Regions from separate parts of the Brenneria tiliae genome, predicted to be linked through region 2. Evidence: predicted binding sites of a transcription regulator. Region 2 holds the regulator's gene; each other region holds the start of a gene.
What was found. The regulator PurR, encoded in region 2, represses purine synthesis genes. The targets are predictions, from matches to a motif close to CANGCAAACGTTTGCNTG.
Positions count from the first base shown of each region.

Region 1: the regulator PurR is predicted to act here: its motif matches at 2,374-2,391, upstream of MFP24_RS06290 (nucleobase:cation symporter-2 family protein).
Region 3: the regulator PurR is predicted to act here: its motif matches at 7,395-7,412, upstream of purE (5-(carboxyamino)imidazole ribonucleotide mutase).

Region 1 covers NZ_JAKPCB010000092.1:15,396-26,064, reverse strand. Annotated here, with positions in the region: gene trmH (tRNA (guanosine(18)-2'-O)-methyltransferase TrmH) at 1-203, shown strand, start outside; gene recG (ATP-dependent DNA helicase RecG) at 203-2,284, shown strand; gene MFP24_RS06290 (nucleobase:cation symporter-2 family protein) at 2,444-3,835, shown strand; gene MFP24_RS06285 (AsmA family protein) at 4,121-5,815, shown strand; gene fabY (fatty acid biosynthesis protein FabY) at 5,844-6,785, opposite strand; gene dtd (D-aminoacyl-tRNA deacylase) at 6,828-7,265, opposite strand; gene yihX (glucose-1-phosphatase) at 7,334-7,942, opposite strand; gene typA (ribosome-dependent GTPase TypA) at 8,090-9,913, opposite strand; gene glnA (glutamate--ammonia ligase) at 10,282-10,669, shown strand, end outside.
Region 2 covers NZ_JAKPCB010000090.1:12,891-23,559, reverse strand. Annotated here, with positions in the region: gene tyrS (tyrosine--tRNA ligase) at 1-850, opposite strand, end outside; gene pdxH (pyridoxamine 5'-phosphate oxidase) at 981-1,649, opposite strand; gene MFP24_RS04865 (MliC family protein) at 1,800-2,111, opposite strand; gene anmK (anhydro-N-acetylmuramic acid kinase) at 2,229-3,341, opposite strand; gene MFP24_RS04855 (outer membrane lipoprotein) at 3,683-4,150, shown strand; gene slyA (transcriptional regulator SlyA) at 4,292-4,729, opposite strand; gene MFP24_RS04845 (DUF1289 domain-containing protein) at 4,899-5,138, opposite strand; gene gloA (lactoylglutathione lyase) at 5,384-5,791, shown strand; gene rnt (ribonuclease T) at 5,902-6,573, shown strand; gene MFP24_RS04830 (Grx4 family monothiol glutaredoxin) at 6,679-7,029, opposite strand; gene MFP24_RS04825 (C40 family peptidase) at 7,361-8,116, shown strand; gene cydH (cytochrome bd-I oxidase subunit CydH) at 8,214-8,303, opposite strand; gene purR (HTH-type transcriptional repressor PurR) at 8,681-9,712, shown strand; gene cfa (cyclopropane fatty acyl phospholipid synthase) at 10,043-10,669, shown strand, end outside.
Region 3 covers NZ_JAKPCB010000102.1:264,632-275,300, reverse strand. Annotated here, with positions in the region: gene ppx (exopolyphosphatase) at 263-1,798, opposite strand; gene ppk1 (polyphosphate kinase 1) at 1,798-3,870, opposite strand; gene MFP24_RS19905 (HAAAP family serine/threonine permease) at 4,028-5,311, opposite strand; gene purK (5-(carboxyamino)imidazole ribonucleotide synthase) at 5,717-6,787, opposite strand; gene purE (5-(carboxyamino)imidazole ribonucleotide mutase) at 6,784-7,293, opposite strand; gene lpxH (UDP-2,3-diacylglucosamine diphosphatase) at 7,459-8,181, opposite strand; gene ppiB (peptidylprolyl isomerase B) at 8,192-8,686, opposite strand; gene MFP24_RS19880 (DoxX family protein) at 9,019-9,441, shown strand; gene cysS (cysteine--tRNA ligase) at 9,751-10,669, shown strand, end outside.

The DNA.
Region 1 (10,669 bases), on a different contig from region 2:
AACGGCAGATGGCGGGCATGTATCAGCGCCAAGACAGCCCGCTGGACGAAGCGGAGCAGCAGCGGCTGCTGTTTGAAGGCGGCTACCCGGTACTGGCGCGCGTCGCCAAACGTAAAGGTTTGCCCCGCCCTTATATCGACGGCAGCGGTCAGCTCGTCGCCGATAGCGCCTGGTGGGCGTCAATGCAATCCTCGGAGTGCTGATGAAAGGCCGCCTGCTGAATACCCAACCGCTGAGCACGCTTGCCGGCGTGGGTGCCAGTCAGGCGGCCAAACTTGCCCGCCTCGGGCTGGAAACCGTGCAGGATTTATTGCTGCACCTGCCGTTGCGCTACGAAGATCGCACGCGGCTGTACGCCATCGGCGATCTTCTTCCCGGCATGTACGCCACGGTGGAAGGCGAAGTTTTGCGCCATGACGTCACCTTCGGCCGGCGCCGCATGCTGACCTGCCAGATCAGCGACGGCAGCGGCCTGCTGACCATGCGCTTTTTCAATTTCAACGCCGCGATGAAGAACAGTCTGGCGCCGGGCCAGCGGGTCACCGCCTATGGCGAAATTAAACGCGGTAAAATCGGCGCGGAAATCATCCATCCGGAATACCGCATCCAGGGCGATACCCCGCAAATAGAACCGCAGGAAACCCTGACGCCGGTTTATCCCGCCACCGAAGGCGTGCGCCAGGCGACCCTGCGCAAGCTCACCGACCAGGCGCTGGCGCTGCTGGACGCCAATCCTATCGATGAACTGCTGCCGGAAGAGCTGGGACGTTCGCTTATCAGCCTGCCCGACGCCCTGCATATCCTGCACCGGCCGCCGCCCGACGTTCAGCTCGGCGAGCTGGAGCAGGGCAAGCACCCGGCGCAGCAGCGGCTGATTATGGAAGAGCTGCTGGCGCATAATTTAAGCATGCTGGCGGTGCGCGCCGGCGCGCAAAGCTACCGCGCCCTGCCGTTGGCGGCCAATGACGCCCTGAAACGGCGTTTACTGTCGGCGCTGCCTTTCGCGCCTACCCGGGCGCAGCAGCGGGTTGTGGGTGAAATTGAAGCCGATATGGCCAAAAATTTCCCCATGATGCGCCTGGTGCAGGGGGATGTCGGCTCGGGAAAAACGCTGGTCGCCGCGCTGGCGGCGCTGCGGGCGATCGCCAACGGCAAACAGGTGGCGCTGATGGCGCCGACGGAGCTGCTGGCTGAACAGCATGCGCATAATTTTCGCCAGTGGTTCGAGCCGCTGGGTATTGAAGTCGGCTGGCTGGCCGGCAAGCAGAAGGGAAAAGCGCGGGAGGCGCAGCAGGACGCCATCGCCGGCGGCCGGGTGGCGATGGTGGTCGGCACCCACGCCATCTTCCAGCAGCAGGTAAAGTTCAACGGGCTGGCGCTGGTGATTATTGACGAACAGCACCGCTTCGGCGTGCATCAGCGTCTGGCGCTGTGGGAAAAAGGCGAAGAGCAGGGATTTCACCCGCACCAGCTGATTATGACCGCCACCCCCATCCCGCGCACGCTGGCGATGACCGCCTACGCCGATCTGGATACCTCGGTGATCGACGAACTGCCGCCGGGCAGAACGCCGGTCACCACCGTCGCCATCCCGGACTCGCGCCGCAACGACGTCATCCAACGGGTCGACAACGCCTGCCGGCGGGAAGGTCGGCAGGCCTATTGGGTGTGTACGCTGATTGAAGAGTCCGATCTGCTGGAAGCGCAGGCCGCCGAAGCGACCTGTCAGGAGCTGCAGGCGGCGCTGCCCGACATCAGCGTCGGATTAGTCCACGGGCGGATGAAAGCGCAGGAAAAACAAGCCGTCATGCAGGCGTTTAAACAGGGCGATCTGCAACTGCTGGTGGCGACGACGGTGATTGAAGTCGGGGTCGACGTGCCGAACGCCAGCCTGATGATTATCGAAAACCCCGAACGGCTGGGGCTGGCGCAGCTTCACCAGTTGCGCGGACGCGTCGGACGCGGCGCGGTGGCCTCTCACTGCGTACTGCTTTATAAAACGCCGCTCAGCAAAACGGCGCAAAAACGGCTTCAGGTACTGCGCGACAGCAATGACGGTTTTGTTATCGCCCAGCGCGACTTGGAAATCCGCGGACCGGGCGAGCTACTGGGAACGCGCCAGACGGGCAATGCGGAATTCAAAGTCGCCGATCTACTGCGCGATCAGGCGCTGATCCCCCAGGTACAGCGCGTGGCCCGCCATCTCCACCAGCGTTATCCCGACCATGCCAAGGCGTTGATTGAGCGCTGGCTGCCGGAGCGCACCCGTTATACCAACGCCTGACAATGGGGTATTGCGCGCCAAATCCAACCCGTTGCGCCGTTAAATAACCAGTTGCCGCCAACCAGATAAATTTCATATCGGCGGCGCGTTTAGCAAACGTTTGCTTTTGCCAAAGAGATGATTAAAATGCCCTCTTTGTCGTTTCAGGAACGCCATATTATGACCGACGCCACCACGGAAACCCCGCAAACAGAGATACCCGCAGCGCCCAAGCGCAGTGAATTAATCTATCGTCTGGAAGACAGGCCGCCGCTGGCGCAAACCCTGTTTGCCGCCAGCCAGCATCTGCTGGCGATGTTCGTCGCGGTGATCACCCCCGCGCTATTGATCTGCCAGGCGCTGGGGCTGCCGGCGCAAGATACGCAACATATCATCAGCATGTCGCTGTTCGCCTCCGGCCTGGCCTCTATTCTGCAAATCAAAACCTGGGGACCGGTGGGGTCGGGGCTGCTGTCGATTCAGGGCACCAGCTTTAACTTCGTCACGCCGTTGATCATGGGCGGCCTGGCGCTGAAAAACGGCGGCGCGGACGTTCCCACCATGATGGCGGCGCTATTCGGCACCTTGATGGTCGCCTCCTTTACCGAAATCATCCTGTCGCGCTTTCTGCATCTGGCCCGCCGCATTATCACGCCGCTGGTATCGGGGATTGTGGTGATGATTATCGGCCTGTCGCTGATTCAGGTCGGCCTGACCTCCATCGGCGGCGGCTATGCGGCGATGAACAACAACACCTTCGGCGCGCCGAAAAATCTGTTGCTGGCCGGCATCGTGCTGCTGGTTATTATCCTGCTTAACCGCCAGCGCAACCCATACCTGCGCGTGGCTTCCCTGGTGATCGCCATGGCGGTCGGCTATCTCGGCGCCTGGCTGATGGATATGCTGCCGGGCGGCGCCCCGGCCGAACAGAACACTTTCATCATGGTGCCGACGCCGCTCTATTACGGCCTGGGCTTTGACTGGAATCTGCTGATCCCGCTGATGCTGGTGTTTATGGTGACGTCGCTGGAAACCATCGGCGATATCACCGCGACGTCCGACGTGTCGGAACAGCCGGTCAGCGGGCCGCTGTATATGAAACGGCTGAAAGGCGGCGTGCTGGCCAACGGCCTGAACTCCTGCCTGTCCGCCGTATTCAATACCTTTCCCAACTCCTGTTTCGGGCAGAATAACGGCGTTATCCAGCTTACCGGCGTCGCCAGCCGCTACGTCGGCTTTGTGGTGGCGCTGATGCTGATTGTTCTGGGGCTGTTCCCGGCGGTCAGCGGCTTTGTGCAGCATATTCCGGAGCCGGTGCTGGGCGGCGCCACCATCGTTATGTTCGGCACCATCGCCGCCTCCGGGGTGCGCATCGTGTCGCGCGAACCGCTGAACCGGCGCGCCATCATGATTATCGCGCTCTCGCTGGCCGTGGGGCTGGGCGTTTCGCAGCAACCGCTGATTCTGCAATTTGCGCCGGACTGGATGAAAACCCTGCTCTCTTCCGGCATCGCCGCCGGCGGTATTACGGCGATTGTGCTGAATCTGGTTTTCCCCCACGACGAAAAATAATTTGTATCCGCGTCAATAATTTCTGTTATGTATACCCTAAATAATTCGAGTTGCAGGAAGGCGGCGACGCAACGAATCCCCGGGAGCTTACACCAGTAAGTGACCGGGGTGAGTGAGGAAAGCCAACGCACCTGCAGCTTGAAGTATGACGGGTATCGGGATAAAAGCGACCGCCGATGCAACACCGGTCGCTTTTTACTGTCTGTAACTGCATTATCTGTTGAGCCTTTAAGGTAATTGCGGCATAAAAACAGTTATCCCTGACGATTGACATGGACTGACACGATGAGATTTATCGGGAAATTATTGCTGACCCTACTGCTGCTGGCATTGCTGGCGCTGGTAATATTATACGTATTACTGCAAACCGGCTGGGCTTCAGCGCGCATCGGCAATTGGGTAAATCAAAACACGGACTATCAGGTCTCCCTGGGGAAAATCGACCATAGCTGGTCCAAGCCCGCTCGCATTGTGCTGCAAGACGTCATCTTTGGTCGTAAAAATCAGCCGCCGACGCTCACCGCCAAACAGGTTTCCGCCGGGCTGAGCGCGCGTCAGATAACCGAGCCGCGTCATTTCGCCAGTCTGGAGCTGGAAGGCGGCACGCTGAACCTGTCGCCGACCGCGGCATCCCTGCCAATCGAAGCGGACGTATTACAGCTGCGCACCATGGCGATTCAGGCGCAGGACGACGACTGGCATTTAAACGGTCAACAGGTCAACGGCGGCATTATGCCCTGGCGGCCTGAAGCGGGTCGCCTGTTAGGCAGGCAGGGGAATTTCCAACTCAGCGCCCGTTCGTTGCGGCTTAATGACATCCCCGCCAGCCAGGTGCTGGTACAGGGCAAAATCAATCAGAATCAGCTCACCCTGGGCAACTTCGGCGCGGACGTGGCGCAAGGCCAGTTAACCGGCAGCGCCAGCCGGGCGGAAGACGGGAGCTGGCAAATCGACAACCTGCGTCTCAGCAAGGTGCGTTTGCAAACGCCAAGAACCATCCGGGAGTTCTGGCAACCGATCACCGCTTTGCCCGCCGTCGCCGTTTCCCGCTTTGATTTGATTGATGCCCGTATCGAAGGGCCGGGATGGGCGTTTATCGATCTCGACGTTACGCTGCGCAACGTCACCTTCAAACAGGACGACTGGCAAAGCGACGACGGCGAACTGTCGTTCAACGCCACCGACATCGTTAACGGCAATATGCATCTCATCGACCCTATCGTTAATCTGGCACTCTCTCCCGACGGGGTTGAAATCAAACAGTTCACCACCCGCTGGGAAGGCGGTTTGCTGCGCACCGACGGTAACTGGCAGCGCAGCGGTCGCCGTTTGCAGCTGGACGAGTTTGTCGTCGCGGGCATGGAATACACCTTACCCGGCGACTGGCGTCAGCGCTGGCAAACCGCGCTGCCGGACTGGCTGGCGGAAGTGGCGGTGAAAAAATTCACCGCCAACCGTAATTTGCTGATTGATATCAATCCGGATTTCCCTTTTCAGCTTACCGCGCTGGACGGATACGGCAGCGACCTGCTGCTGGCCCGCCATCATCAGTGGGGCGTGTGGGCCGGTTCGCTGAACCTGAACGCCAGCGATGCGACCTTCAATAAGGTCGATGTCCGCCGGCCGTCGCTGGCGTTAACGGCCGACGACCGCCAGATCTCGCTTACCGACCTTAGCGCCTTTACGCAAAACGGCCTGCTGGAGGCCAAAACGACGATCGATCAACGCCCTGACCGGGCATTTTCGCTTACGCTGAGCGGGCGCTCCGTCCCGGCGGATATTTTAACCCGCTGGGGGTGGCCCGCTCAGGAAGCGGCTTCGGCTGACAACGCCAATCTACAGCTACAGCTGAACGGGCGGCTCGCCGCCGGTACGCCGCTGAAACCGACGTTAAACGGCTCGTTGCAGGGCGTTGGCGGCGACGGGCAGCCAATCAGGCAGCAGATGCATCAGGGCGCCGTAACGGAAACGCCGCAGTAAACCGACCGTATCAGGTGACGGGCCGCCGTCATCTGATTTCGGAGCCGCCCTGCTCCAGCGGCTCTTTCGGCGTGGGGGGCAATACCATATAGACGCCCTCGAACAGCGCGCCTTTTTTATCGTCGCCGTACAGCTCCACATTTAACTGCACCCTGGCTTTACGTCCCCGCGCCAGGCGATCCAAATCCCCGCTTAACGAGCCGAGATCGGCAATGGCGCTCGGCCTGCCCCTTACCGGCGTACTGTAGCGAATATGCGCGTCGGCCAGAATAATGGTTCCGCCCAAATGCCTTTCACGCAGCAGCAGCCAGATCAATCCCCAGCCGGTCAGGGTGGCGAGAGAAAACATACTGCCGGCGAATAACGTGTGATGGGGGTTTTGATTGCCGGTTTCCGGCATGGTGGTGATAAATTTCTGGCCGGTATACTGGCTTATGCGCACGCCCATTTTTTCACTGAGCGGAATGCGATTATACCAGGCCTGCTGCAACTGCCCGCACCAGTCGGGGCGGTGCAGAATATCATCCAGCGTCTCCACCGGCTTGATCATCAAAAAATGGCGTATCGGCGTGGTTTGCGGCGCGGTGATTTCCCCCTGATTCATAAAACCGAGCTTGGAGAAAAAGCCCACCGTATCCTCGCGGGCGCTACAGACGACGCGCTTTACCCCTTCCTGACGCGCCACCGACTCCAGCGTCATCGCCAGCAGCGTTCCCAGCCCTTTTCCCCGCACGTCGGGATGAACGGCCAGAAACCGGATGGCCGCTTCGTTGTCGGCATTGATGGACAGCCGGCCGATCGCCACCAGCCGCCCCTGTTCGTCCACCACCGTCTGATGATGCGCCAGCGCGTCGTAGGCGTCACGCTCCGAGCCCAGCGGCTGGTGCAGCGGTTTACGCAGCATCTCCCATCGGAATTGATAGTACGCATCAAGTTCTTCTGCGCTTTCAGGTACTCTCAGGTGATACATAAACATGCCTCATAAAAAAAGAGTGGCCGGCCGTTGCCGCCTTTACGCTTGCAGCCAGAACGTCACCGGCCCGTCATTAACCAATGCAACCTGCATATCCGCCGCAAAACGCCCGGTTTCCGTGTGCATATCCCGTTCGCGGCACTGCCCGACGAAATAGTGATACAGGCGCTCGGCCTCTGCGGGGGGCGCGCCGCGGGAAAAACCGGGCCGCATGCCTTTCTGCGTATCCGCCGCCAGCGTAAATTGCGATACCACCAGTACGCTGCCGCCCGCCTGGCGCACATTGAGATTCATTTTGCCATTATCATCGCTGAATATTCGATAACCCAGCACCCGCTGGCAAAGCCGCGCCGCTTTTTGTTCATCATCCCCGTGCTCAACCCCCAGCAGCACCAGCAATCCGCTGCCGATCTTCCCGACGACGCTATCTTCCACCGTCACGCTGGCGCTGGAAACTCGCTGAATTAACGCGATCATTGAACCTTACCGCTCCCGTTTTCACTATTCTGGAAAGATTTACCGCAACAGCGCGCCATAAACCCAGGTTACTCGCTGGTCACCGCCAGCGAGGCAAAATAATCCGGCACCGCCTGACGATCGGTCACCAGAATGCTGTGGATGCCCAATGCCTGCGCCGCGGCGATATTCGCGGGATTATCATCAAAGAAGACGGCTTGATCGGCCGTCACGCCTTCCTGCGTCAGGACATGGCGGTAGATGGCCGCTTCAGGCTTACGCAAACCGATATCCTGAGAGAGATAAAGACGATCGGCGGCCTGCTCCACTTCAGGAAACAGCGCCGGCCAATGCGCGCAATGCAGGCGGTTGGTGTTGGAAAGGATCACCACCCGATGCCCTTCCTGACGCAGCCGCCGCATGATATCGATGACTTCAGGACGCAAGGCGACGAAAATGGCCTGCCATCCCGCGGAAAACTGTTCAAAACTCAGAGAGATGCCCATTTCATGACATAACCGTTCGGCAAAGGCTTCATCGGTGATTTCGCCACGCTCATGCTGCTCAAAGGTTTCGCCCATCACAAAACGCTCTTTCAGCGTTGCCAGCGGCGCGCTGCTCAGCTTGCTCCAGACGCCCAGCACCCGGTTGAAATCGATATCAATAACGACATTACCCAAATCGAAGATATAAAGCATGGCACCTTCCTTCTGATGTAACCGCAGGGTTTTCACTGTAGCGGGAAATGGTAAAACTGAACAGCGGGGAAGATCAAAGCGTGGAATATCAGAAAAAGCACAGGGCGCCCGAAGGCGCCCTGTTATAGGGTAAAACGCACTGAAAAATCAGCTCTCTTTACCACCGCGGTTCGCGCGGCGACGATCGTTCTCGGTCAGGTGACGCTTACGCAAACGGACGGACTGCGGCGTAACTTCGACCAGTTCGTCATCATCGATAAACTCCAGCGCCTGTTCCAGCGACATTTTAATCGCCGGCACCAGCGTGGTTGCCTCATCCGTACCGGACGCACGCATGTTGGTCAGTTTCTTACCGGTCAGACAGTTCACCGTCAGGTCGTTGGAACGGGAGTGAATGCCGATGATCTGGCCTTCATACACTTCCGCGCCGTGACCCAGGAACAGTTTGCCGCGATCCTGCAGGCTATAAAGCGCAAACGCCACCGCTTTGCCCTGACCGTTGGAGATCAGCACGCCGTTCTGACGCTGGCCGATATCGCCCGGACGCACGTCATCGTAGTGGCTGAAGGTGGAATACAGCAGACCGGTGCCGGAGGTCATGGTCATAAACTCGGTACGGAAGCCGATCAGACCACGGGCAGGGATCAGATAATCCAGACGGATACGGCCTTTGCCGTCCGGGATCATGTCTTTCACATCGCCTTTGCGCTCGCCCATGGCTTGCATAACGGCGCCCTGATGCTGCTCTTCGATATCCAGCGTCACGTTTTCAAACGGTTCCTGATTGCGGCCGTCGATAACGCGGTTGATAACCTTCGGACGCGATACCGCGAGTTCAAACCCTTCACGGCGCATGTTTTCAATCAGCACCGACAGGTGCAGCTCGCCGCGGCCGGACACGCGGAACGCATCCGCATCTTCGGTCTCTTCCACGCGCAGCGCCACGTTGTGAACCAGCTCTTTATTCAGACGCTCAAGGATCTGGCGCGAGGTCACATACTTCCCTTCTTTACCGCAGAACGGCGAGGTATTGACGCAGAAGAACATGGTTACCGTCGGTTCGTCCACGCTCAGCGCCGGCAGCGCTTCAACCGCGGCGGGATCGCAGATGGTGTCGGAAATATTCAGTTCGCCCAGGCCGGTGATGGCAATGATATCGCCCGCTTCCGCCAGGGTGGCTTCGATACGCTCCAGACCCATATGTCCCAGGACCTTACCGACTTTGCCGTTGCGGGTTTTCCCTTCGCTGTCGATAACCGTAACCTGCTGGTTAGGCTTAACCACGCCGCGTTTGATGCGGCCGATGCCGATAACGCCGACATAGTTGTTGTAGTCCAGCTGGGAGATTTGCATCTGCAACGGACCGTCACGGTCAACCTTCGGTGATTCAACGTGTTCGACGATGGCTTCAAACAGCGGCGTCATGTCGTCGGCCATGTCGTTATGATCCAGACCGGCGATACCGTTTAACGCGGAGGCATAAACGATAGGGAAATCGAGCTGCTCATCGGTCGCATCCAGGTTCACGAACAGGTCGAACACCTGATCGACCACCCAGTCGGGACGCGCGCCAGGGCGGTCAACCTTGTTGATAACCACGATCGGCTTCAGACCGTTAGCGAATGCTTTTTTGGTCACGAAACGAGTCTGCGGCATCGGGCCATCCATCGCATCAACAACCAACAGCACCGAGTCAACCATCGACATTACACGCTCAACCTCGCCGCCGAAGTCGGCGTGTCCCGGGGTATCCACGATGTTGATGCGGTAGTCTTTCCAATTAATGGCGGTATTTTTGGCGAGGATGGTAATTCCACGCTCTTTCTCCAAATCGTTGGAGTCCATTACACGTTCGGTTGCTTCAGTGCGTTCTCCGAAAGTTCCGGATTGTTGCAACAACTTATCGACCAGGGTGGTTTTCCCATGGTCAACGTGCGCAATAATGGCGATGTTACGCAAATTTTCGATCACAGCTTTGCCTCAGGCATTTAGAAATAGCGCGCTATTGTACACGTATTAATCGAGGGACTAAACAAGATCACAAGCATCTATGATAAACAACCTGATGCTGCTTACTTTGTGATCCCTTTCACGGTGCAAAAACGCTACAAGCGCCCACCAATGCACCATGTTGGTGCGGTTAATTACCAATAAAGCACCGGTTTGGTGCTATCAGCTATAATGGTGCAGCGCGTCTTGACGGGAAACCCCCAAAGGGCAACACATTGCACTAATTTAAAAAGTTGGCACACTTTTAGCTTTAGTCTACTCACAGCAATAACATCAATCCACAACGATATTCGTTCCACGACGATAAATGACAACCGGGAGAAGCAAGTATGTCCGCAGAACACGTTTTGACGCTGCTGAAAGAACATGATGTGAAGTTCGTTGATTTACGCTTCACTGATACCAAAGGCAAAGAACAGCACGTCACCATTCCGGCTCACCAAGTTGACGCCGACTTCTTTGAAGAAGGCAAAATGTTTGACGGTTCCTCGATTGGCGGCTGGAAAGGCATTAACGAATCCGACATGGTATTGATGCCGGATGTCAGCACTGCCGTCCTTGATCCTTTCTATGAAGAAAGCACGCTGATCATCCGCTGCGACATTCTGGAACCGGGCACCATGCAGGGTTACGACCGCGATCCGCGCTCCATCTCCAAACGCGCTGAAGATTTCCTGCGCTCTTCCGGTATCGCCGATACCGTACTGTTTGGGCCGG
Region 2 (10,669 bases):
CGATCTCTTCAAGGCTCATAAAGGTGAAGAATTTCAGGAAGCGGTAAACGTCGGCATCGGCGGTATTGATCCAGAACTGGTAAAACTTGTAAGGACTGGTCTTGCTGGCGTCCAGCCAGATTGCGCCGCCTTCGGTTTTACCGAATTTGGTGCCGTCGGACTTGGTGATCAGCGGCACGGTCATGCCGTAAACCTGTTGCTGATTCATGCGGCGGGTCAAATCAATACCGGAGGTGATATTGCCCCACTGGTCGGAACCGCCGATTTGCAATTCAACATAATGCTGCCGGTTCAACGAGGCGAAGTCATAGCCCTGCAGCAGATTGTAGGAAAACTCGGTAAAGGAAATGCCCACGTCGTCCCGGTTCAGACGCTGCTTGACCGCTTCCTTGTTAATCATCTGATTAACCGAGAAATGCTTGCCGATGTCGCGCAGGAAATCCAGCACGTTCATACTGCCGAACCAATCATAGTTATTGGCGGCGATCGCGCTGTTTTCGCCGCAGTCAAAATCCAGAAACGGCGAGACCTGGCGGCGGATTTTTTCCACCCATTCGCTGACGGTTTCCGCGGTATTCAGCTTACGCTCCGTGGCTTTAAAACTCGGATCGCCGATCAGGCCGGTCGCCCCGCCCACCAGCGCCACCGGTTTGTGCCCCGCCAGTTGGAAACGTTTCAGGCAAAGCAGCGGAACCAGATGTCCCAAATGCAAGCTGTCGGCGGTAGGATCGAAGCCGCAATACAGTGCGATCGGCCCTTGCGCCAGTCGCTCCGCCAACGCTTCCTCGTCCGTCACCTGGGCAATCAGCCCCCGCTCTTGCAGTTGTTTAATCAGGTTACTACTCGCCATCGATAACTCCGTTTTTATGCCAAATATCGTGTTGTACGCCCATCCCGCTCAAAAGCGGCGATGGCGCGAAACGCCATAGGATAAAGCGCTCACGGCAGGATCGCCAGAGTTTAACCAGGATATTTCAAGATTAAGGCGCTAAACGATCAACCTTCCAGCCGTCGCCCTGCCGTTGATAGAAGAAGCGGTCATGCAGGCGGTGCTCGCCCCCCTGCCAGAACTCCATGGAGTCGATAGTAATGCGGAAACCGCCCCAGAAACTCGGCAGCGGCACTTCGCCTTGCTGGAATTTCTGTTTGAGCTCCAGAAATTTGCTCTCCAGAATGCCGCGGGCCGAGATCCTGCTGGACTGTTTGGAGACCCACGCGCCGATCTGGCTCTCTTTCGGCCGGCTGTGGAAATACTTAATGACATCAAGCGCGGGCAGCTTCTCGGCACGCCCCAGCACCATGACCTGTCGATCCAGCATGTGCCAGGGAAACAACAGGCTCACCTGCGGATTGTGCGCCAGATGCCGCGCCTTGCGGCTTCCCATATTGGTGTAAAACACCATGCCCTGTTCATCGTAATGTTTTAACAGCACGATACGCTGATAGGGTTGCCCCTGCTCATCGACGGTGGCGACCGACATGGCGGTGGGATCCGCCAGCCGGGCTTCACATGCCTGCTTCAGCCAACGCTCAAACAGATCCAGCGGATTGTCGGTAAGGTCGCGGCGGCGCAGTCCTCCGAGCGTATACTCACGGCGCAGATCCGCGATATCGGGTACCTGAAAGGAAGGCGTACTTTCCTGTGTCATAGTGTGATGATGTCCCGCTGTGGCAAGTTAAAAGAGGAGATGAATCTCGTTATTCTGCGCCCGTACCCGCAAAATCTCAATCGCCGGCGACACCATCGGTCGTTGTCGGGTCAGCATCAACCCGAGCAAAAACGCCGCGTTACAGCTCGCTCATCGCAAAACGCAGTCATCAACGATTACCCGTTCGCCGCGCTGGATAAAGGCGTGGTTTCCCTTGCTCCAGAAAGTGTAGTTTCCATCGCTGAATCTTGCGCCGGAGGCAGAGGGGATCTGCGGTAGGGTGTGACGTTCTCCGTCCAGCAGGAAAACGACCTGTGACGCCGATTTATCGTCCTGCCGCATCGTTACCGTCAGCGGCATGGTGCCGCACTGATAAGACAGGGTGTTAACCGACCGTTGATGACCAAAATAGCTGCATCCGCTTAATAGGACCAGCACCGCCCCTGTCAGCAGTGATTTCATTATTCTTCTCCCGTTGTTGCCGATAGCGGTGAAACGCGCGACGCGCGGACGGCATCGACGCTTTCGCCGCGTTCAGTGTAGCAACAGGCCGGTCGATGACATCTCAGCAAAATCCGATTAGTCGATCGCGGCGGGGTAAATCGCCCCCAGCACCGTTTCCCGGCTGGCGCCGGTAACGGATGGCAGATTTCCCGGCAAGCCGGATAGCGTGCGGGAAGCCAGCCAGGCGAACGCCAGCGCTTCCATATCATCGCCGCTGACGCCGAATTCATCCGTCGGGCCGACTTCAATACCGGGCAGCAGGGCCGAAAGCCGCGCCATAATCAGCGGATTCCGGGCGCCGCCGCCGCACACCAATAATCGTTCGCAGCCGCCGGCCAGCAGAACCTGATCGGCAATACTGACGGCCGTGAGTTCAACCAGCGTGGCCTGAACGTCCTGAGCCGGGATCGGCGGCAGCCCGACCAGTTTTTTCTCCAGCCAGCCCAGATTAAAGTATTCACGCCCGGTGCTTTTCGGCGCCGTCAGGGAAAAATAGGGATCGGCCATCATTCGCCGCAGCAACTGCGGTTCAACCTGCCCCGCCGTGGCCCATTTGGCGTCTTTATCGTAGGGTTGCGCGCAATGACGCCAGATCCAGGCGTCCAGTAGCATATTTCCCGGACCGCTATCATAGCCGCGCACGGCGGCCCCCGGAACCAGCAGCGACAAATTGGCGATGCCGCCGATATTCAGTACGATGCGGCGCTCGGTCGGGTGCTGCAGCAGCGCGTGATGAAACGCCGGCACCAGAGGCGCCCCCTGCCCGCCGTAAGCCAGATCGCGGCGACGAAAATCGCCCACGGTGGTAATGCCGGTCATGGCGGCAACGCGGTTGTTATCGCCGATTTGCAGCGTACAGCCCGCCGTGCCGTTCGGCTCATGCCAGACGGTCTGCCCGTGACAGCCGATGGCGGTGATATCCCGCGCATTCACTCCCGTCTCTTTAAGCAATGCCAGTACCGCCTCGGCGAACAGGATCCCCAGGCGGGTATCCAACTGCCCCAGTGCGGACAGCGTGACCTGCTGTCCCTGGCACATGCCCAGAACGGCCTTTTTGATATCCTGCGGCAGCGGGTGGCTATAGCTGGCCTGCTGCGCAACTGTGTATTCATCAATAGCCGCCAGCACCACGTCAATACCGTCGAGGCTGGTGCCCGACATCACACCGATATATCTGCCTGATCTCATTTCATGACCTTTTCCCCGCAGGGTAAAGAAAACTAACAATTAAACATGGGTCCGGGATAAAAATAGCATTTTAAAGCACTGAATTATTATATTTTTTATGTTTTGTTATCGCGGTTGAATTTTTGTTAAAAATGTGGCCGGGTGATGAGGTGCAGTATAGCAAAAACCGGGACGGCGGATTTTTCTCTCCGTTTACCATCAATTTAAAGACACTATTATATTCTGCAAAAAAGAGTAAAAAGAGTGGAATGGAACATTAAGCCAGACCATAATTTAACCGTATACCATCGTCGGCCGAGGCAGAGCCAACCCGACATATCGCCATTACAGGAGTATTTATTATGATGAAGCGTTTGCTTGTGGTTACCCTAGCTGGTATCACCCTGGCTGGTTGCGCCAATACCAGTACGCTTTCAGGAGATGTTTACAGCGCATCCGAAGCCAAGCAGGTGCAAACCGTCACCTACGGCACCATCGTATCAACGCGTCCGATACAAATTCAGGCGGGTGAGGACTCCAACATCATCGGCGCGCTTGGCGGTGCGGTTTTGGGGGGCTTTCTGGGCAACACCGTCGGAGGGGGATCCGGCCGTAGTCTGGCAACGGCCGCAGGCGCGGTTGCGGGTGGCGTAGCCGGTCAAAGCGCTACGGGCGCGCTAAATCGGACTCAAGGCGTGGAGCTGGAAATCCGTAAGGATGACGGCAGCACCATTATGGTGGTTCAAAAACAGGGCGACACCAGATTCAGCGCCGGGCAACGCGTGGCGATGGCCAGCAACGGCCGCAGTATTACCGTTTCTCCTCGCTGATTCCTGACCATAATCACCACCCGCACGGTGGTGATTACCATCAATAATCATTACGTTGTTGTTAAAAATGTAGCAAAAATATAACCAACAAGATCGTCAAAGACTATTTCTTATGCCGCAAAGACGGCGATGAAAAATGAACTAAGACTGGCTCTCATGTAACGCCAGTATATTTTTTTCCAAACGCGAAATCAGCAAGGCCAATTCATCGACCTGTTCAGGAGTGATGCCGAATAGAATTTCGTTACGGGTGCGGCTAACTACGTCATTGACCGCCTGTATGATCGGTTCCGCGGCTTCGGTAAGCATTATAAGCTTGGCGCGTCGGTCGTGTGAGCACACATGTCGGGTAATCAAACCCTTATCTTCCAATTGATCCAGCGTTCGGACCAATGAAGGCTGTTCGATCCCTATCGCTTTCGCCAGTTGAATCTGCGACTGACCGGGCGGAAGATGGTAGATATTATGTAGCGTCACCCAATGCGTTTGCGTCAGTTCCAGCGGTTTTAGCCGATGATCAATTAGTGCGCGCCAAACTCGCACCAAACGAGCTAAATCAGATCCTAATGGCAATTCCATAAACTCTCCTTATAATTAGCATGCTAAGTTATATCCCTGGATTGCAATCAACTCTGATTTATAAAAATGGAAAATGATTTTTATTATTTTGAATAATGAGATTCTACCAAATAAACGGATGGTAAAAATGATCTCGGGCTTATTTTATTCAGTGACCGTTTAGAGAGCGTTAAAATAAAGACGGCTGCCGCGACTCCGCGGGCGGCTCTGATTTCCCGCTGCGCAACTGGCGTTTCATCCGTTGCCGGCACAAACGCAGCACCTCCTGTTTCTGCACGTCGCTCATCTGCCCCCAGCCAAAACGCTCATTGCGGCTGCGAAAACAACCGCGGCAAAAACCTCGCTCATCAGACTGACAAACGCCACGGCAAGGATTGGGAACAGCAAAGAGTTCAAGTTGCTCAGGCACCGCGCCTCCTTCTACCACCCCGTTTATTGAAGCCTCGATCGCTCTCGCTGGCAAGTCTTTGCTGACAGTAACAGATGAAATAATTAGATAGCCATTGTAATTAAAGGGGATTTTCCTACGTCATCGTTCTGCCTGGCCGGCAATGGCTTGGACTCGGCATAGCTACAACGCTATACTTCTTATCCGTTAGCTTTTTTTCGCCATGTTGCCGTTCATCACGGCGGCCAACCGAGGAAATTAAAATTATGCGCCTACTTCACACCATGCTGCGTGTTGGTGATTTACAACGCTCAATCGACTTTTATACCAACGTGTTGGGTATGCGCCTGCTGCGCACCAGTGAAAACGCGGAGTATAAATATACCCTGGCATTCGTCGGTTATACCGAGGAAAGCGAAGGCGCGGTCATCGAGTTGACTTATAACTGGGGCGTAGAGCGTTACGATCTGGGCAATGCGTATGGTCATATCGCCCTGGGGGTGGATGACGTGGCCGCCACCTGCGATCGCATCCGCAAAGCGGGCGGAAATGTGACCCGCGAAGCCGGCCCGGTCAAAGGCGGCACCACGATTATTGCGTTCGTCGAAGATCCGGACGGTTATAAAATCGAACTGATAGAAAAATCTCAATCCGGCCAGGGGCTCGGCAATTAATCAATCTCGGCGGGCGCCTGATTGGCGCCCGCCGGATTCCCGCGCATACTGCATCTCTCGCCAAAATTTGCCATAATACGCGCTGTATTTTGTTAAAGATTAAGAGACTAATGGCTGATAATAATGACCTGAACGCCCTGAGCGGTCGTTTCCGTGGGTTTTACCCGGTGGTGATCGATGTTGAAACCGCCGGGTTTAACGCCAAAACCGATGCCTTGCTGGAGGTCGCAGCAATAACATTAAAAATGGACGCCGAAGGTTGGTTGCAGCCGGATGAAACCTTACATTTCCACATTGAGCCTTTTGAGGGCGCAGTATTGGAACCCGCGGCCCTGGCGTTTAACGGCATCGATCCCGGCAACCCGCTACGCGGCGCGGTCAGCGAATACGAAGCCCTGCATGAAATATTCAAGGTCGTGCGCAAGGGATTAAAAGATCAGGGCTGCAACCGGGCCATTATCGTGGCGCATAACGCGACCTTTGATCATGGCTTTATCATGGCCGCCGCCGAACGCTGCAGCCTGAAACGCAATCCCTTTCATCCTTTCGCCACCTTTGACACCGCCGCGCTTAGCGGGCTGGTCCTGGGACAAACCGTGCTTGCCAAAGCCTGTATCGCCGCGGGCATCGCTTTTGATTCCAGCCAGGCGCATTCCGCCCTCTACGACACCAATCAGACGGCGCTGCTCTTCTGTGAACTGGTCAACCGCTGGAAGCGCATGGGCGGATGGCCGCTCGCGTTGGATGAAAATCAACCGGCAGCCGCCTCCGCGGCAAGCTAAGCCCGCTGAAAAAAAGAGAGGGTGGCTTGCGCTCCCCTCTCTTTTCGTTATGCAGGTTTCGTTATACGGCAGGCATCGCGCTTGTACACGCGACTCCAGGCTGGCTTACTCCTGATCCTGCTGCTGGGATTTGTATTTATCCGCCGTCTCTTTAATCAGCGGCTGCAGCTCGCCGCGCTGATACATTTCAATAATGATGTCGCAGCCGCCGACCAGCTCACCGTCGACCCACAGTTGGGGAAAAGTCGGCCAGTTGGCATACTTGGGCAACTCGGCGCGGATATCCGGGTTCTGCAGGATATCGACATAGGCAAAACGTTCGCCACACGCAGACAACGCCTGTACCGCCTGGGCGGAAAATCCGCAGCTTGGCAATTTAGGTGAACCTTTCATATACAGTAGAATCGGGTTTTCAGCGATCTGGCGCTGAATCTTTTCAATTGTCGTTGTCGTCATTCTCTCGCTTCCTCAAACCTTTAGGATGGCTAACGTCACTTTCTTTACATCAGATGAGCCATTACGGCGCCATCCACTCAACGTTATTGTACCGAGGGCGGCAGCCACAAAAAAACGCTATTTTTTATGTGGGTATATTTTCGCCGCGGTGCGGGCCTTATGGGATGAAATTCACGGCGGCAGTGACGATAAATCCACCGAAAAAACCACCATTAACTTTTTTTCACTATTTTGTATGAAGAAAAGAGAGATTCCCACTGTTTTATAATGCCGTTTTCGGGAATACTGTGCGCCATTGGCGATTTAAGGACTATTACCGATCGTTGCTATCATGCGCTTATTTACCGGCCTCTTTATATTATGTTTCAGCCCCCTGTTGGTGAATTTAGCGCAGGCGGCGCCTTATACGCCGAATTCGGCGCCGCAAAAATCCGCGCTGAACGGCGCGCAAGCCAATGCAGGCGCCGATAAGGCTAAAACACCCCGCGCCGCCAAGCATCAACGGCAGCAGGCGTCGTCAAGAACGACGGGCGGCACGCCGGCGCTGGTGCGAAAAAACCTTAAAAAATTGCCGCCGGAAACCCGCCACAGGCTTTACTCCGCACGCTCCAAAACCAAAGCCGCGCTGCAAGACAAAACGGGAACAGGACTGGCGCTGAGCGAGGCGCATAAAAAACGCTATCAGCATGCCAAATTAACGGCGATGAATAAGCTGATGGGCCAGATGGGTAAACCTTATCGCTGGGGAGGCGCATCGCCGTTCACCGGCTTTGACTGCAGCGGTCTGGTTTATTACGCCTATAAAGACGTGGTCAAAATCCCTATCCCGCGCACGGCGAATGAAATGTACCACCTGCGCGACGCGGCGCCGATTAACAAAAACGAGCTGGAGAGCGGCGATCTGGTGTTCTTTCGCATCAACAAGCGCGGCGCGGCCGATCACGTCGGGGTTTATCTGGGAGAGGGGAAATTCATTCAGTCACCGCGTAGCGGCGCGGATATTCGTATCAGTAAATTGAACGAGGATTACTGGCGGGAGCACTATGTCGGCGCACGCCGCGTGGTCACTCCCCAGACCGTTCGCTAACCGGCTCGGGGTCAGCGCCTGCGCGCAAATAATGCGGACGGGTTTTACGCTTAAAACCCGTCCGCGAAGATAAAAAAGAGGCTCGGCCCAGGGCCGGTTAATTCAGTACGGCGGTAAAGCTAAATACGATGATCATCGCCAACGCACCAATGGTGGTCAACAACGACATCTTCAGGTCAGTATCCATAGGCGTCTCCTTTTTTGCGCACACCCATTATCAAAAGAAAGTATCGACCGTCCTGGGAAGATTCAACCAAACTTCAGGGTAAAACTGCATATCACGATTGCCAGTCTTCCATAGTTTGAGAAAAAAATCTCATACCGGCGTCTCGCTAATAGTATAAATTACCGCTTCCACTTTTGCGGCAAATCGGACAAAATCCGCTGTTTGACGACACGCCGCGTATTGGTCGAACAACGCCAGCCTTGCCCCTTCAGGTGTAACATTCGGCATTCTCCTTCTGAAACCCTGTTTTTTTTATCTGGGAAGAGAACATTAAACGCAGGCAAACGATTAACAATATACTTACGACTGTAATAAGTCGTTTCAGGAGTCATTTTTACATGGCAACGATCAAAGATGTGGCAAAACGTGCTGGCGTTTCTACCACAACCGTATCGCACGTGATCAACAAAACACGTTTCGTCGCCGAAGAGACCAGGGCCGCCGTCAGGACGGCAATCAAGGAATTACACTATTCACCCAGTGCCGTCGCCCGCAGCCTTAAAGTCAATCACACCAAATCCATTGGGTTGCTGGCGACCTCAAGCGAAGCCCCCTACTTCGCTGAAATCATCGAAGCCGTCGAAAACAGCTGTTACGCCAAAGGCTACACGCTGATTTTGTGTAACTCACATAACAATCTCGATAAACAGCGCGCCTATCTTTCCATGCTGGCCCAAAAACGCGTCGATGGCTTGCTGGTCATGTGCGCGGAATACCCGCCTGAATTGCTCGCCATGCTGAAAGACTATCGCAACATTCCGATGGTGGTCATGGACTGGGGGCAGGCCCACAGCGATTTTACCGATACCATTATTGATAACGCTTTTGAGGGCGGCTATATGGCGGGCCGCTATCTTATCGAGCGCGGCCATCGGGATATCGGCGCCATTCCCGGCATTCAGGAACGGAATACCGGCAGCGGGCGCTATCTTGGATTTTTAAAAGCGCTGAAAGACGCCGATATTCAGATTCACGATGAATGGATCGTTCAGGGAGATTTCGAGCCCGAATCCGGCTATAAGGCGATGCAGCAGATTCTGGCGCAGAAACATCGGCCGACGGCGGTGTTCTGCGGCGGGGATATTATGGCCATGGGGGCAATCTGCGCCGCCGATGAGCTGGGGCTGCGCGTTCCCCAGGATATTTCGGTCATCGGATACGACAATATCCGCCACTCCCGCTTTTTCACCCCGGCGCTGACCACCATCCATCAGCCCAAAGAACGGCTGGGGCAATCGGCTTTCGCCATGCTGCTGGACCGCATCACCAGCAAGCGGGAAGACGCGCAGACCATTGAGGTTCACCCTAGCCTTATCGAACGTCGTTCCGTGGCCGACGGTCCATTCCGCGATTACCGTCGTTACTCCTGAGAACGGAAACGCACGCCACGCCAACAATGCTTCGGCCAATTTATACTTGTACCTTGGCCGAAGCAGTCATAAACTGATCAGCAGTTTTTAGCACAACAATCATAAATTATCTTTTCACTATCCTTTGAGTGTTCAGCGCATAGGGAGTTTGCGTATTTATCTTAAGGATAAGTGCCTCTACGTGTTTGCGTACCGGCTTTTTTCTCTTCATTTTCCTCTGATATCCGGAGGGTAGACGATGGGTGATCCCACCGATACACCGCTTAATAGGTAATAATTGTCTATGCTTTCCTTGCGGGTACTTCGCGAGCAGCAAGGTAGGGAGAAGTTATGAGTTCATCATGTGTAGAGGATGTCGAGGAACTGGGTCGTCATCATACGTCCTGGTTCCAGATTGTGCGTGAAATGCTGGACATGGCCGATGTCAAAATCAACGGTTCCCGCCCTTTTGATATCAAGGTCAAGAATCCTGATTTCTTTAAACGCGTATTGCGCGAAGGATCATTGGGATTGGGTGAAAGCTATATGGACGGCTGGTGGGAATGTGAGCGGCTGGACGTTTTTTTCCATCGCATACTACGCGCCGGACTGGATGAAAAAATACCTCACCATCTGAAAGATATTTTGCGCGTCGCCGCCGCACGGCTGATGAATCTGCAATCCAAAAAACGCGCCTGGATAGTCGGCGAAGCGCATTATGATCTGGGTAACGACTTGTTTTCGCTGATGCTGGACCCCTATATGCAGTACTCCTGCGGCTACTGGAAACAGGCATCCACCCTGGAGCAGGCGCAGGAAGACAAACTGGAGATGATCTGCGAAAAGCTGCAGCTTCAGCCAGGAATGACGCTGCTGGATATCGGCTGCGGCTGGGGCGGATTGGCGGAATTCGCCGCACGCCGGTACGGCGTCTCCGTTTGGGGCGTCACTATTTCCAAAGAACAGCAAAAATTAGCC
Region 3 (10,669 bases), on a different contig from region 2:
GCAATGCGTGAACTACTTCGTCGCGGGCGCATTGATATTCGTCGTTTATGGGTAAGCGTGGACATTACCGTAAAATCTCCTATGGAAGCGAACATTCGCTGTGATTAATTTAGGCACAAGCGCTGACGCAGGTCAATCCATCAGGATAAAAAAATGAAAGACGGCGTCGCCTTTCATTGCGGCGGTAAAAAGCGGCGCTGCGCGGGGCAACGGGCCGATAACGCTGAGGAGAAGCGAAGCCTCGGCGTTATCGGCATCCGGTTCAGGCCGGCTCTTCTTCGATATTCAGCTTCCAGCCGGCGACATCCTTCCAGTATTCCTGCTCCCGTTCCAGATCGAGCTGCACCAGGGTGTTCTGGGCGAAAAAGCCCGCGGGGAAAATCAGCGTCCAGTGATTATCGTCGGTGAGCAGGCGCAGCGTGGCGGGCGTGGTGGTGGCCTGCCGCTGATTGTTCAGCAGGGTGGCCAGGCGCAATAGCTGAACCATGGGCAAATACTGCTTCTTTTTAAACAGGTTCAGGCGCGGGAACTCTTCCAGCTTGATGGCCTTGCGATGCAGCCGCACGGTCAGCGCCAGCAATAGCTGCTGCTCCTGATTGAAGCCGGGCAGGTTGGTATTTTGCAGAATATAGGCCGAATGGCGATGCATGCCGCTGTGGTTTATGCCCAGCCCGACCTCATGCAGCATGGAAGCCCAGTTGAGGATCGCCTCAAGCTGCGGGTGCACCAGACTCGGGTTTTGCTGCGCCCATTGGGCGTACAGCGACTCGGTGGTTTCCCGCACCCGGCGCGCCTGTTCCCGATCGATATTGTAATGGCCGGCGAGGCTTTGCGCGGTGCGGATACGGATATCCTGATGGCGGAAACGGCCTTCCATTTCATACAGCACCCCTTCCCGCAGCGCGCCGTCGGAAAGACGAAGCTCTTTGATCGCCAGTACGTCGAAAATGCCGCACAGAATAGCCAGCCCGGGAACCAGCACCGACTGCCGGTCTTCCGGCAGCCCCGGCAGACTCAGCGCCTTGAACGACTTAAAGCGCAGCACATGGTCGCGCAGCATTTCCAGACGTTCCGGCGTAATCAGGCCGTCTTTCTCGCCCATTTCCACCAGAATTTCATGGGCGGCCTTGATGGTGCCGGACGCCCCCAGCGCATATTGCCAGCCGTAGATACGGTATTCCCAGGCCAGCGTCTCCAGCTTCTGGGCCGCCGCCAGCCTGGCGCGCTTAAAGTTTGCCGCGCTGATTTCGCCGTTGGGGAAAAACTGCTGGGCAAAACTGACGCAGCCCATACGGCGGCTTTCCACCAGCATGGGCTCAAAGTCTTCGCCGATCACCAGTTCGGTGGAGCCGCCGCCAATGTCGATCACCAGCTTGCGCCCCTTTTCCGGCTGGGTGTGCTCCACGCCCATGAAAATCAGCCGCGCCTCTTCATGGCCGGAGATGATTTCAATCGGATAGGGAATGATTTCCGCCGCCCGGCGCAGAAATTCCTGGGCGTTGGTCGCCTGGCGCAACGCATGGGTGCCGACAATGGAGACGTTCAGCGCCGAGAACCCCTGCAACCGTTCGGCAAACAGCGCCAGGCAGCTTAAACCGCGCTCCATCGCCTCTTCGCTGAGCCGGTTTTGACCGTCCAGTCCGTCGGCCAGATGAACGCGCTGTTTTAAACGGCTAAGCACCTGAAGCGCGCCGTTTACCACGCGGGCGATCACCATATGAAAGCTGTTGGACCCCAGATCGACGGCGGCGAACTCCTGGGGTTTTACGACATCGTCGTCTTGATTCGTTAATGGCATTATTCAGGCTTATCCTCGGGTTGCTCAAGCGCCTTGATGTAATCATAAATGGCATTTTGCGCGCGTACTTTACGACGGTTGCCGCGCAATACATAGCGATTACTCAGCTCTTTATCAATCACACGGGCTTTCACCGTATCGCTGAACAGAATGTCCAGAATCTCCAGAATACGATTTTTTAAAATGGGATCGAGCACTTCGACGGCGACTTCAATACGGTAATCAATGTTACGCGTCATCCAGTCGGCGGAGGAGAGATAGACTTTCTTATCGCCGCCATTATTAAACACATATACGCGATCGTGTTCCAGATAGCGATCGACGATGCTGATCGCCTGAATATTTTCGCTGATCCCCGGTAGAGCCGGGATCAGCGAGCACATACCCCGAACCAGCAGATTGATTTTCACGCCGGCGGCGGAAGCCCGATACAGCCTTTCCACCAGCCCTTTATCCACCAGGTTATTCACCTTAAGGGTGATGCCCGCGTCGATATTCGCCAGCGCATTGTCGGTTTCCTTATCGATCAACTGATAAAGCTTGTCGCGTGAATTCTGGGGAGAAACCAGCAGATGCTCAAAGGAGACGGGCCGATAGGGGTTTTCGATGAAATTAAATACCCGGCGCACTTCATTGGTGATGCGTTCGTCGGCGGTAATCAGCGAGTAGTCGGTGTAGAGCCGGGCGGTTTTTTCGTTGAAGTTGCCGGTGCCGATATGGGCGTAACGCACGATGTTGTCCCCTTCACGGCGGGAGATCAAAAACAGTTTGGCGTGAATTTTCAGCCCCGGCACCGAGAAGATCACGTGAACGCCGGCCTCGGTCAGCCGTTTGGCCCAGTGAATATTGGCCTCTTCATCGAAACGCGCCTGCAGCTCCACCACCACGGTGACTTTCTTGCCGTTGTGCGCGGCGTGGATCATCGAGGTGATGATGCGGGAATCTTTCGCCACGCGGTAAATATTGATTTTGATAGCCAGCACGCTGGGGTCGAACGACGCCTGGCGCAGCAGCTCCAGCACATGCTCGAAGGTGTGGTACGGATAATAAAGCAGTACGTCGCGTTCGCGAATGGCGTCGAAGCCATTGCGGAAGTGGCCGAACCACTCGTGGTGCAGGCGCGGCAGCGCTTTGTTGACCAGCGCGGCGCGGCCGACGTTGGGGAACGAAATAAAGTCTTTAAAATTGTGGTAACGACCGCCGGGGATCACCGAGTCATAAGAGGAGATCCCCAGCTTCTCCTGTAGTACGGCGACCATCGCATCCGGCATATCGCGCTGATAAACAAAGCGCACCGGCTCCGCCGTCAACCGCTGCTTGAGGCTGGAAGACATCAGTTCCAGCAGGCTGGACTCCATCTCGGTGACCAGATCGTACTCCGCGTCACGCGTCATTTTCATCGAATAGGCGTTGAGCGCGTCGTAATCGAAAAAGCCCTTGAAAATATCGTTCAGGCAATAGCGCAGAATGTTATCAATCAGAATCATGGTCTTGCGGCGGCGGGGCGCTTCCGCCGGCAGGTTGACGAAGCGGGGAACCTTGTCCGAGGGAATTTCCAGCAGCGCGTAATTGATCCTATCGCCGCGGATGATTTCCACCGCCAGATAGGTGTAGTCATCTTTCAGGAACTGCACCAGATTGGTGTCGTGCTGGATCAATATCGGGGTAATATGCTGGCGTAAATGCAGCCTGAAATACTCCCGCAGCCAATCCTGCTGATTCGGGGAGACCTGGCGCTCATTAACCAGGAAAATCTGGTTGCGCGCCATTTCAAGCAGTAACTCGTTGTAAAGATTGTCAAAAACTTGATCGGTTTTCAGCACCCGCGCCTGAATCTTGCCTAAAAGGTGGCGTAAATTGCCGTCTAAACCTTGCTCTTCGTTAATCAGGATGCGTCTTTTCAGATCGGCAAAACGGACTTTATAAAACTCATCGAGATTGCTGGAGTAAATGCCAAGAAAGCGCATGCGCTCAATCAAGGGGTTGCTTTTATCTGCCGCTTCCTGAAGTACGCGTTCATTAAAGGATAACCAACTTAACTCTTTTTCAATATAGAGTTTGTCCTGACTCATTGTCACTCCGGTAAACTAGTATGCTGAAGGTCTATCCAATATCCATCAACATTATGGCGCGTTCATGACGTGAAAATCCAATCCGCGGACGGCGTTGCCATCGTCATATTACGGGCATAAAGGCAACATATGCTACCTGCTTTTCCGGCGGTGACGATTAACCCAACAAACTGTAAACGATGGCGGAGATAGCGATCAGCCCCATAACGGTGACGAACAGGTTGCTGATATGGCCGCCGTATTTTTTCATCGCCGGGACTTTCTGGATGGCGTACATCGGCATCAGGAACAGCAGGCAGGCGATAATCGGACCGCCCAGCGTTTCGATCATCCCCAGAATGCTGGGGTTCAGCGTGGCGACGAGCCAGGTCGTCGCCAGCATAAACAACGCGGTAATGCGATTCAGTTTGCCGCTGGAGATGGTTTTCCCCTTACTGCGCAGCGACTTCACGATCATGCCGTTGAAACCTTCGCCGGCTCCCAGATAGTGGCCGAGAAACGATTTGGAGATGGCGATGGTGGCGATAACCGGCGCCAGGTAGCCCATCAGCGGGTTATTAAAGTGGTTAGCCAGATAGGACAGAATGGAGATGTTCTGCTCTTTTGCTTCCATTAGCTCGGCCGGGGAGAGGCTCAGCACGCAGCTGAACACGAAGAACATCACGGTGATTACCATCATGATATGGCTGTAAGACAGAATGCGGGCGCATTTCCTCTCGGCCTGTTCGCCATACTCTTTACGCTTGGCGACCGCAAAGGAGGAGATGATCGGCGAATGGTTGAATGAGAAAACCATCACCGGGATCGCCAGCCACAAGGTAGCCAGCAGCCCATTGCCGGTTACGCTGTTCGCCAGGGAAGCATTCTCGAAAACAGAGGTATTCCAGTGCGGCACTAAATACAGCGCCAGCAGTAATAAAACAACAACAAAAGGATAAACCAGAATACTCATTGCCTTAACAATCATGGTTTCGCCGAAGCGGACAATAAACATTAATCCCATGATTAATATCAAAGACAGCAATGCTCTGGGCGGAGAAGGCAAATGCAGCTGGTGAGTAATAAAACTGTCAACCGTATTGGTAATCGCCACGCTGTAAACCAGCAGAATGGGATAAATGGCGAAAAAATACAGCAAGGTGATTAATTTTCCAGCGCCGACGCCGAAATGTTCTTCAACAACTTCTGTAATATCTTCACCACCTTTTTTACCGGATAATACAAATCGACACAACGCGCGGTGGGAATAATAGGTCATCGGGAAAGCGATAATAGCCATGATAATTAGCGGGATCAGGCCGCCGATACCGGCATTTATCGGCAGAAACAACACGCCGGCGCCAATGGCCGTACCATAAAGGCCGAGCATCCACACCGTATCGCTTTTGCGCCAGTCTGAAGCCTGCTCCAACGCCTGGCTGCTATCGTGAATTGTGCTCATGCAAATTTCTCCTTAGTGAACACAGTATATAAAAAGTACAGTACCGGTAAGTTGCCGCTACGGAGTGGACATATAAATTACGTCGATGGGCATACCTTTGTGGCTGCATGTATATCGTGCTGGCCGGCGAATAATATTGCGGCGATCGCATAAATAAATCGAAGTGAATCATTTTAATAAATTTCAGGGGAAATGAAAATATCCATGGCGATAGTTTATTTTTTGACGGAAAATTATTGATGCGATAATTTATTTTCAAACGATAAAAATGACCGGGAATATAAAACTGTTAAAAACAGGGATGATGTAAATAATAAACGCCATTTCAAGGATGTCACGCTGAAAAATCGTGTTTTCGCTTTTAGCGAACGGCCAGGCATAGCGCGGCGTATGCCTGGCGGCGAATCAGACCGGCAGTTTTTCCTGCGCCCAGCGCAGACCGCTGTGGTATTCATCCGTCAGCATGGCGGCCAGCGATTGCAGGCTCTGCCGCAGCTGAGCGGTATCCTGGGCGGGTAAATTCAGATGGCCGACTTTACGCCCCGGGCGCACCTCTTTTTCATACCAGTGCAAATGAACCAGCGGCAGCGACAGCCAGTCGGTATTGACGTCGGTGCCGATCAGATTGACCATCACCGAGGCGTCGCTCACCACCGGCGCCGGCATCGGCAGATCCAGAATCGCCCGCAGGTGCAGTTCGAACTGGCTGATGGAGGCGCCGTTTTGCGTCCAGTGGCCGCTGTTGTGTACGCGCGGCGCGAGTTCATTAATCAGCAGACGATCGCCGACGATGAAACATTCCATCGCCATCACGCCAACGTAGCCCAGCTCGTCCATGATGGCGGAGAGCATCCGTTCCGCCTGTTGCTGCAACTGCGGCGCCGGCCGGGGCAGGGCGACGCTGGCGCGCAGAATGCCGTCCTGATGCAGATTATGCGTCAGCGGATAAAAAACGCACTCCCCGTGCGCGTTGCGCGCGCCGACCAGCGACACCTCGCCGGAAAAATTGATGCCCTGTTCAACGATGCATGCGCCATAGCAGTCCGCCGGTAATCCGTGCTGCTCGCCGTCCCGCAGGCGCCACTGTCCGCGGCCGTCGTAACCGCCGACGCGGCGTTTGACGATGGCAAGCTCGCCGAGCCGGCTAAAAACCTGCGGCCACTCTTCCGCGGCGGCAAGCAGCTGCCAGGGAGCGGTTGCCAGATTCAGCTCGTCCAGCAGCTGTTTTTGCGTCAGCCTGTCGGCCAGACGCGGGAAGATATCACGGTTGACGAACGCGGTATGCGCCGCCAGCTCACGCGTAAGCGCCGTTTCCGGCCAGCGTTCGATTTCAGCGGTAATGATGCTGTTGTGGAAAGGCACCGATTCCGGCTCCGCATCCAGCCCGACCGGGTAAACCGCGATCCCCAGCGGCTCGCCGGCCTGGCGCAGCATTCTTCCCAACTGACCATCGCCCAATACGCAGACCGGTTTCATGCTTCCTCCCGCGGGTCGGGGTGGGATAACACTTCATCGGTCTGGCTCCGCCGCCAGTCAGCCAGGCGCGTGGCGATTGCGCCGTCATGTAACGCCAGAATCTGCGCCGCCAGCAGCGCGGCATTGGCCGCTCCCGCTTTGCCGATGGCCAGAGTACCGACCGGCACGCCGCGCGGCATCTGGACGATGGAGTAAAGGCTGTCGATTCCGCTCAGCGCGGCGCTCTGCACCGGCACGCCCAATACCGGCACCAGCGTTTTGGCCGCCAGCATGCCCGGCAGATGAGCCGCGCCGCCCGCGCCGGCGATAATCACCTCGAAACCGTTGCTCGCGGCCTGTTCGGCGAAGCTGAACAGCTTATCCGGCGTTCGATGGGCGGAGACGATTTCCACATGAAAAGGAATAGCCAGCGTAGTGAGGATTTCCGCGGCAAACTGCATGGTGGCCCAGTCACTCTTTGAACCCATGACGATGGCGATTTTAGCCGGGGCAACGTTGGATGACATGCCTGTAAAGCTCCTGTGATGTTACATGGTGGTGGTGCGGCATCCGCCAGATAGTGGGTGCGCTGGCGTTGAGGGCGTAGAGCATATCACGACTGCAAAGTGAGGAAAACGGTTGCGTACGCCCGAAAAACAGCGCCGGCGGCAAGCCGCGGGGGGGAAAAGGGGTCAGAAAGGGAAAAAAATCAGTTCGATATCATGCTCCGTCACTTTGATCATCGATCCTTCGTTATGCCAGGCGCCCAGCACCGCGCGCTGCGCGCTGAAATGATCGGCGACGATTTGATGAATGGCCGGACGATGGGTGTGGCCGTGGATCATGGTGCTGACCTGATAGTGTTGCAGACGGGCGATAACCTGTTGCGGATTGACATCCATAATCTGCTGCGATTTATGCTGGTTGGCGCGCTGACTGGTCGAGCGCATTTTTTCCGCGATGCGCAGGCGCAGGCGTAAAGGCAACAGCAGGAAAAGACGCTGGATCAGCGGATTATGCACCCGGCGGCGAAACTTCTGATAGGCGCGGTCGTCGGTGCACAGCGTGTCGCCGTGCAAAATAAGTATCCGCCGGCCGTACAGATCCAGCACGTTTTCCGTCGGCAGCAGCGTTAAGCCGCTGCGTCTGGCGAAGCGCCTGCCGAGCAGAAAGTCCCGGTTGCCGTGCACGAAATAACAGGGAACGCCCTGTTGATGTAATGTCCGCAAGGCGTCGGCGACCGTCGCGTGCAGCGGCTGCGGATCGTCATCGCCGATCCAGGCGTCAAACAGATCGCCCAGAATATACAGCGCATCCGCATTTACCGCTTCATGGCGTAAAAAACGCAGAAAACCGGCGGTGATCGCCGGTTGATCAATGTTTAAATGCAGGTCGGCAATAAATAGTGTCGCCATGCTGCGGCAGTTACTCGCTGACGGTAACGCCGGTGATCACCACGTCTTCTTTGGGAACGTCCTGGTGCATGCCGCTGCGGCCGGTTGCCACGCCTTTGATTTTATCCACCACGTCCAAACCTTCAGCCACTTCGGCGAATACGCAGTAGCCCCAGCCGTCCGCACGCTCTGAACGGAAGTTCAGGAAGTCGTTGTCAACCACGTTGATAAAGAACTGCGCGGTGGCGGAGTGCGGATCGTTGGTGCGCGCCATCGCCAGCGTGCCGCGGGTGTTTTTCAAGCCGTTGTTGGCTTCGTTTTTAATCGCGCCCTGGGTTTCCTTCTGCTGCATGCCGGGAGCGAAACCGCCGCCCTGGATCATAAACCCATTGATAACACGGTGAAAAATGGTGTTGTCGTAAAAACCGCTGCGGCAGTAATTGAGAAAGTTTTCCACGGTAACCGGCGCTTTGTCGGCGAAAGTGTTAATGACGATATCGCCGTGGTTGGTATGAAACGTGATCATAGTAATGAGCCCTACATAGCCTTGGTAATGAACAACGACGCTCACAACATGCGGTGAACAATCAAGAGCGCTCTTATAACATAACTGGCTTGCCGAGTCAGTACAGGCCGGCGCATAACCTGGGGAGCGCGCGCTCAATCAGCGCGCGATATTTCGCCTATCCAAATAAACTGATTTAATATCAAAAAGTTAGTTAATTTATTTGAATGAGATTTTTATTGCGCCGGATCACTGTTTTTCATAATTTGCTTGTTGTTTAGCTGCCACCCGGATTAGTCTGAGAGCGATTCTTATTACCCTTAAATAACACTAAATCAATAGAAAGGTGAATTATGCTCAACAGTATTAATCGAGTATTGGATAAACCCGATTTCGGGAAGTTGTTGCTGCGCGTGTCGTTCAGTATCCTGATGCTGTTTCACGGCTGGCACAAGGTCCATAGCGGCATTGGCGGCGTGCAGAAAATGCTGGTGGAAGCGGGTATTCCGACATTCGTCGGTTATGGCGTCTATGTTGGTGAAGTCATCATTCCGATTCTGCTGATTCTGGGCATCTTCACCCGTCCCGCCGCGTTGATTTTTTCCTTCACCATGCTTACCGCCGCGTTGCTGGCGAATCCGAACGATTTATTCGTACTGACTAAAACCGGCGCGTGGATCGCGGAACCGGCGGCGGTATTTTTCTTTGCCGGCCTGGCTATCGCTTTCCTCGGCAGCGGCAGATATTCGGTGGTCTCCAATCCGCGCTGGCGCTGACGGCGTCTGTGCCGTCGCCACGGCAGTTTGGTTCCCGGCCCGGATAATTCCGGGCTTTTTTGCGGCGCGCCATCCCTGGCCGCCGCCCTTACGGGCCGTCGCCGGGGACGACGTCAAAAAACGCGCCGGGCGTTTTTTTGGCGCTATTCCTTAGCGGTTATCCGTTTATTCCTCTGCGTCAGTCTTGCAATAGCGCAGGGTTCAGGTTTCAATACGCCGTCAGGGTTGTAAAGCCCTTGGCAAAATGATGTTACTCACGCTTACAGCGAACGATGATCCACCTATCCTGCGAATACCATGGAATGCCTGATGCTAAAGATTTTTAATACGCTGAGTCGCCAAAAAGAGGAATTCAAACCTATCCACGCTGGTCAAGTCGGGATGTATGTATGCGGGATCACCGTTTATGACCTCTGTCATATTGGTCACGGGCGTACTTTTGTGGCGTTTGATGTGGTGGCGCGGTATTTACGGTATTTGGGATATTCGCTGAAATACGTGCGCAACGTTACCGATATTGACGATAAAATTATCAAGCGGGCGGCGGAAAATGGTGAAAGCTGCGATCAACTCACCACCCGGATGATCGCCGAAATGCATGCTGACTTTGATGCATTGAATATTTTACGGCCGGATGAAGAGCCGCGCGCCACCCATCATATCGCCGAAATCATCGAACTGGTTGAAGCGCTGATTGCCCGACGCCACGCCTATGTGGCAAGTAACGGCGACGTGATGTTTTCCGTCGCCACCGCCCGCGGCTACGGCGCGCTCTCCCGTCAGGATCTGGATCAGCTCCAGGCCGGCGCGCGGGTCGAGATTACGGAAGTTAAACATAACCCGATGGACTTCGTGTTGTGGAAAAAGTCCAAACCCGGCGAGCCGCACTGGTCTTCGCCGTGGGGAGAAGGGCGCCCCGGCTGGCATATCGAATGTTCGGCGATGAACTGCAAACAGCTGGGCGAACATTTTGATATCCACGGCGGCGGTTCGGATCTGATGTTCCCGCATCATGAAAACGAAATCGCCCAATCCACCAGCGCGCACGACGGCCCGTATGTGAACTATTGGATGCATTCCGGCATGGTGATGGTCGATCGGGAGAAAATGTCGAAATCGCTTAATAACTTTTTCACTGTGCGCGACGTACTGGCCTATTACGATCCTGAGACCGTGCGCTATTTCCTGATGTCGGGCCACTACCGCAGCCAGCTGAACTACAGCGAAG